DNA from 3 places in the Blautia sp. AM29-29 genome. Region 3 is predicted to be linked to each of the others. Evidence: predicted binding sites of a transcription regulator. Region 3 holds the regulator's gene; each other region holds the start of a gene.
What was found. Region 3 encodes HrcA, which represses chaperone genes, less so after heat shock. Its sites were predicted from a motif close to TGTTAGCACTCNNNNNNNNNGAGTGCTAACA; they were not measured.
Positions count from the first base shown of each region.

Region 1: DW769_RS06285 (Hsp20/alpha crystallin family protein) is a predicted target of HrcA. The motif match lies at 1,276-1,306, and genes of this name have one in related genera.
Region 2: htpG (molecular chaperone HtpG) is a predicted target of HrcA. The motif match lies at 1,163-1,193, and genes of this name have one in related genera.

Region 1 is NZ_QUJD01000006.1:185,624-187,895, forward strand. It holds gene DW769_RS06280 (ABC transporter substrate-binding protein) at 1-383, opposite strand, end outside; gene DW769_RS06285 (Hsp20/alpha crystallin family protein) at 621-1,088, opposite strand; gene DW769_RS06290 (hypothetical protein) at 1,595-1,984, opposite strand; partial or broken gene DW769_RS06295 (glycoside hydrolase family 3 C-terminal domain-containing protein) at 1,980-2,272, opposite strand, start outside.
Region 2 is NZ_QUJD01000016.1:50,345-52,616, forward strand. It holds gene DW769_RS12085 (oleate hydratase) at 1-198, opposite strand, end outside; gene DW769_RS12090 (TetR-like C-terminal domain-containing protein) at 418-984, opposite strand; gene htpG (molecular chaperone HtpG) at 1,328-2,272, shown strand, end outside.
Region 3 is NZ_QUJD01000018.1:4,412-6,683, reverse strand. It holds gene grpE (nucleotide exchange factor GrpE) at 1-265, opposite strand, end outside; gene hrcA (heat-inducible transcriptional repressor HrcA) at 315-1,373, opposite strand; gene DW769_RS12800 (helix-turn-helix domain-containing protein) at 1,658-1,876, shown strand; gene DW769_RS12795 (hypothetical protein) at 1,954-2,272, opposite strand, start outside.

The sequences.
Region 1 (2,272 bases), on a different contig from region 3:
TCGTGGAATTTGACACCATTCCGGAGCTTGAAGGTATAAACCTTTCCATCCTCCGAGATCGAATGACTCTCTGCCACCGCATCGTTCAGATTTCCTTCTTCATCGGGCTTTACAAGGCCCTCATAAATATTGAATAGGATTTCTTTCGTTCCTGCCGCAACAGATTTGTGTGGGTCAAGACTATCCTCAATGTCCTGAGGAATTCCTACCGTGATGGAACCTCCCATAACAGGTTCCCCTGTCGGGGTTGATTCCGTTGATACCTGAGAACTTGTGGTATCGGAAGAATCTGCTTTCCCATCCTTGCCATCCTGGCATCCGCCAAGTACAACAGTAAGAGCTGCAACTAAAAGCAGCGCAAGTACGCTTCTTCTTTTCTTCATGATTTCTCCTTTTGATACGAGTTCTCTCATTTTGTAATTGTCACGCCTATTGTATCCGACCTGTTCCCAAATAGCAAGTACATTATTGTATACAATTTATTTTCCGAATCCGAAAATCACGTATATCCGCCCGCGTATTCCGGATTCTTTCCCTCGGGATGTACCAGAAAAGATAAAAATTTTGCCGCCCGGGAATTTTAACATTCCCGGGCGGCAAACGCTTTTGCTTTTTTTCTTTTATCCTTCAATGGAGATTGTCTTTTTCTGCTCCACAGCCGGTTTTGCTTCCTTCTTCGGTACGAAGAGTTTCAGCAGACCGTGTTTAAATTCAGCCTTGATATCCTCTTCGGTAATATCCTCACCTACATAGAAGCTTCTGCTGCATGCACCTGCGTAACGCTCTTTACGGATGTAGCGGCCGCTCTCTTTTTCTTTCTCGTCTTTGTCAAGACCTTTCTCTGCACTGATGGTCAGATAACCATTTTCCAGTGTGGCCTGAACTTCATCTTTTGTGAAGCCCGGAAGGTCAACCACTACCTCGTAGCCATTATCCAGCTCGCGAATATCTGTTTTCATCACATGGCTGGCTTTGCGGCCATACAGTTTCTTTTCTGTATTCTTCATCTCTTTGTCATAATCATAGAACGGAAAATCGTTGAAAAAGTCATCAAATAAATTTTCTCCAAAAATACTAGGCATTAACATAAGTCATCGCTCCTTCTTATTCTTCTCATGGAACCTGATCCATGCTTTTTCTCCGGTTTTTCTTTTCACCGGATCTTTTTGTTTACCTGTTTCTTTGGAACGGAAAGGCTTCCGGATACCGGAGGTTTTCTTCTTTTCCTCTCTTTGTATCCCTCTTCCTTTGTTCTAGCTGTAATATAACACTTATTATTAGCACTGTCAAGAGGCGAGTGCTAATTATTTTGTGAAGATTTTGTGAACGCTACGAGCCATGCAAAATGGTGAAAAAAGACGCCCTGCTAGTTTACTTGCAAAGGCGTCTTTTTTTGCTATTTTATAGGGCGACAGCCCTACAGCGAGGGAATTCTTTCCCGAGCTGTGCATGGCGTAACATTCTCTTTCGCACTCGATTTTCTTGGTTTGACCACATTTTTACGACAAATTCTTGGAAAAATATATTTGTCTGATTTTCTTACTACTCCTCATCTCTTTTATTATTAGATTTCAGGCATACTTGCTAATTTCTTCTATTCAGCCTTCCCCTCTGGGAAAATAATTTTAAACACAAAGAAAAAAATCACCATGGAAACTCCACCTGTAATAATTGTCACAAGCATGTTATAGACTGCCGGTGCCACATATGCAGATGCAACCGGCATCCACAGATTATTAAATCCATTACAAATCAGTGAGATTACCACCCATGCAACAAAATACCAGATTGCCTGATATACAGGATTTCCATGGCTTTTAAAAGTAATATTTCTCTGCAGTGGAAAATTAATACACTGTGCAAGAAATGACCCCAATTCATAACTGATAAAATAGCCAAGTCCACCACCGATCAGTATATTTCCCGTTGCATCACGCAATACATTATACCCCAGCAAACTCCATGTAAATTTTACTCCAAACAATTTCCATACTGACTGCCCCGCCGGTCATTTTGGCAATACCTCTAAATGGCATGTTGTAAATAAAAAGAATATTCAGATCCGGCTTTCCCTGTGCCTCACTCTTCTTTTTCATTTTTGTGAGACATCTATATATCAGTCTTGCAAGTCTGCTTTTTGCATAATACATCTGGCAGATTGCATCATTGATTTCCAGATTTCCACTCCATCTTCCATTCGGTATCTCATGACCAAGAAGTTCACGAAATTCCTCATCTGATATTTTCTGCACGATTCCTGTATAATAGTAAG
Region 2 (2,272 bases), on a different contig from region 3:
GGTGTAATAAATGCCTTTGCTGTTTTTCTTATCTTTTCCGCGCTCGGTGTTGCGGTAATCATTCTTTGGTTCTGATGTTACAGTGGTTGTCTCCGCTGCTTTTTTTGCTTCACTCTTGTTTTTTGCCTGCAGCACTGCTGCTCCAGCTCCGATGACTGCTGCTGATGCGATTCCGAATTTTAATCCTTTTTTTGACATAGACGTTCATCCTTTCTTTTCTAAATACGACTGCCGGAATGTTTTTTCGAATTTCCGGTTCGTATAGGTTATGCTGCTTTCTTTGTTTTACAAGTTTCTATTTGTGTTGCCATTGTCTGTTGACAATTTGAATCTTACTTCATTTTTCCCCGCTTTTCCATTTACAAAACAGGGCGGATGATTAAATTTTTATCATCCGCCCTGTTTTGTAAAGTGTAACTATATTTTATTTCTTTTTTCAAAATTTCGGATGGAATTGACGACATTTCCTTCCATCGTGCGGTGCATTTTTTCCGCAATCATATGGTAATCCACTTTCATTCCGTCTTTGATCCAGTCGAGCATGACACCGGTAAAGCTATACTTATAGAAATCTGCGATAAAACTCTGATCCGCCTCGGAGATGCCGGTTCCCTTTGCTTTTTCCTGTACGACACCGTACAGCAGATCGTGCGTCAGATGAAAGAGATATGTTTCGATCTGCTCACGGCTTACAGAGTGATAGACATTCATAATAAATGGTTTATTCTCGAGCACTGCCTCAAAAATCTGCTGCAGGCCTTCCTGCCATGTCTCATACGTTTTCTTCCCCTGCAGCGCCTGCGTCGCATCCTCCAGGCACGACCATTCGACAAGATCGTAGATATCCTTAAAATGATAATAAAACGCCATCCGGCTGATGCCGCAGTCTGTCGTCAGATCGTTGATCGTAATTTTGTCCAGCGGCTTTTTCAAAAGCAGCTTTTTTAACGACGCTTCCAGCGCCGCCTTTGTCGCATTTGTCATGTATTTCCTCCATTTTTCTTTTATGTACCCTCGGAATCTTTCTGTTCGAAACGCTTCTATGCTTTTTCATTGTAGCATATCCATTCTCCAGAAACAACTGCGCAGCCCTTCTGATCAGACTTTACAAAAAGTTTAGAAAGTACCGTAATACCAGTAAATTCAATACTTTCCGTCGTTCTGTTAGCACTCTTTTTTCTCGAGTGCTAATTTCCCCTTGACTTTTCCCTGTGCCAGTATTACTATAACTATCAGAGCAGTAAAAAAGCTGCAGACATCTAAAAAAGCATGATATTCCCGCTTTGCTGGATCAAAATATTTTTATAAGAAAAGGAGTGTGTTTCTCATGAGTGCGAAACATGGAAATCTTTCAATCAACAGCGACAATATTTTCCCGATTATCAAAAAATGGATGTATTCCGACCACGATATCTTCGTCCGCGAGCTCGTTTCCAACGGCTGCGATGCCATCACCAAACTGAAAAAACTGGACGGCATGGGTGAATATGCACTTCCGGATGACTACAAAGCAGCCATTCAGGTGATTGTAAACCCGGATGAGAAAACCTTAAAATTCATCGATAACGGTATCGGTATGACCGCAGACGAAGTCGAAGAATATATTACCCAGATCGCCTTCTCCGGCGCTACCGAATTCCTGGAGAAATACAAAGACAAAACGAATTCAGATCAGATGATCGGCCACTTCGGTCTTGGTTTCTACTCTGCTTTCATGGTAGCAGATGAAGTTCACATCGATTCTCTTTCCTATAAAGAAGGATCCACCCCGGTACACTGGACCTGTGACGGAAGCACCGAGTACGATATGTCCGAGGGCAGCAAGACAACTGTTGGTACCGAAATCACTCTGTTCCTGAACGAGGACTGCCTGGAATTCGCAAACGAATACCGTGTCCGCGAAGTTCTGGAAAAATACTGCTCCTTCATGCCGGTTGAAATTTTCCTGTCCAAAGCAAACGCACCGCAGGAATACGAGACCATCGAGGAAGGCGAATTAAAAGAGGACGATGTTGTTGTTGAGCATATCCATGAAGATGCAAAATACGAAGAGAAAGAAAAAGAAGACGGAACCAAAGAGCAGGTTGAGGTTTCTCCGGCAAAAGAGAAAGTAAAAATCAACAAACGCCCGGTTTCCATCAGTGATATCCACCCGCTGTGGACCAAACATCCAAACGAGTGCAGCGATGAGGATTATAAAGAATTCTACCGCAAAGTCTTCAACGACTACCGCGAGCCGCTGTTCTGGATCCACCTGAACATGGACTATCCG
Region 3 (2,272 bases):
TTTCGGTGCGTTTGCGGAAGTTATCGAACTCTGCCATCTGACGGGTCAGGCGGTCAGTCAGCTCTTCGATTTTCTCATCTTTTTTATCTTTTTTCTTTTTGAAGAACTTTCGTTCTTTGCCATCCTCAGCAGTTTCTTCTGCAGCTTCCGCTTCTTTTGCCTCTGCTGCTTTCTTTGCTTCTTCCTGCTCCGCAGCCGGTTCGGTTTCCGGCAGATCGGTCTCTGCTCCGGTTTCTTTTTCCATCTCGCGTGTAGGTTCTTCCATGGTTTCCTCTTTCTTTCTATTTTCTTCGCTCACTGATCATTCCACCTTTCTACTCACCTGTGTCCGGCTTTTTGAAGACGGCGTCCAGTTGAACTTTTAATGTTTTCAGGTTATCTACCACATTTTCGTAATCCATCCGCTTTGGTCCCACGATGCCGATTGTTCCGCGCATACCGTTTCCCATATCGTATGTGGTGGTGACCACGCTGCAGTCCCGTAAGGGTTCCATCGAAGATTCATTTCCGATGTATACCTGAATACCGGTATTTTCCTCTCCGTCCTGCTCCTCGGCAGCTCCTTTGATCATATCGACCAGTTTCTGCCGTTCCTCGAATGTGGAGATCAGCTGGCTGGCTTTGCTGCTGTCGGAAAGCTCAGGGTACTTGAAAATGTTGGTTGCGCCGCTGGTGTACACCGGCACATCTTCTTCGCTGACTGCGATGGCTTCCGCTACGGTATCGACCACTTTGCTGATGATGCCGGAGTGGATGCCTGCCTGCTCTTTCATTTTCTTAATCATGCCAAGATTGATTTCTTCAATGGTCAGGCCATTGAGCTGTGTGTTCAGAAGCAGGTTCAGCTTTAATATCTGTTCATCGTTGATGGTCTCGTCGAGGTCGATCATCTGGTTTTTCACCAGGTTGCCTTCTACGACGATGACGGCCAGGAGCTGCTCTTCATTGACTTTTGAGAGCTGGATGAATTTCACTTTATTTCTGTGATATTCCGGTCCTGTAATCAACGTTGCATAGTTGGTAGATGAAGCGAGGACTTTGACAACCTGCTGCAGAACTTTTTCCATTCGGTCTGTTTTTTCAATGACCATGTTTTTGATGTCTGCAACTTCCTGTTCTTTTTCCCGCATCAGCTCATCTACATAGAGGCGGTAGCCTTTATCGGAAGGAATGCGTCCTGCGGAAGTGTGGGGCTGTAAGATGTAACCCATCTCTTCCAGATCGGACATTTCATTCCGGATTGTGGCGGAGCTTAAATTCAAATCCGTGTATTTGGAAATCGTTCTTGAGCCGACCGGCTCGCCCGTTTCCAGATACGTCTGGATGATCGCTTTTAATATTTTTCTTTTTCTTTCATCCAATTCTGTATCCACTAAGATAAGCTCCTTCCTGTTGTATAGTCCTGTTAGCACTCGTTTCAGTGGAGTGCTAACATCTATGCTCTTAAGATAGCACTCTGCCTTTTGTTTGTCAACACCTTTTCCCGGTTTTTCTATGAAGAAATTGTGAAAAAAGTATAAACCGTTTTCTTTCTGAAAAGGAATCTGACTTTTCTTTTTTATTGCATTCTACTGTTTCAAAGGCGCTATAGCCGTATGGTAGGATTCTGCCATTTCGATACGACCATTTAGTAGCATTTTCTCAGAGGTGATGAATCATGAAATATCAGAGACTGGAGGATCTGCGCACGGACCGCGATCTGACGATCCGCCAGGTTGCCGACTATCTCGGCTGCAACCGCGATGTGTATACCCGATATGAAAAAGGCGTCCGGCAGCTGCCGATCTCCATTGCCATCCGTCTGGCGGAGCTGTATCAGGTCAGTCTGGATTATCTGGTCGGCATCAGCGATGAGAAGCGGCCGTATGGATCCTGACTTTCCGGTGTCTCCGCCGCAGCAAAAGCAGGAGGACAGTTTTTCTTCTCCCTGTCCTCCCTGTTTTGCTTTTTCGTTTACAGATTCTGCAGATATTCCATCATCCGCGTTTCGCTGAGTTTCCATCCGTCCGGCTCCCCGCAGAGATACAGCGTAAAATGCCCGCACTGGACTCCGTTTTCCAGGTGGATGCCGGTATACAGTTCTACAATGAGGAGTTCTTCTGCTTTTTCTTCATATATATTAGTGATCTGATAGATGCGCTCTCCCTTTTCGTCCACCGGCCATTCTTTCTTCAGCACATCCCTCAGACGGCTCTCCCGCCCCTGCGCTTCGCATTCTTCCTCCCGGCTGATCATTTTTTCAAACGCTTCCGGCGTCTCCATCCGTTCCACT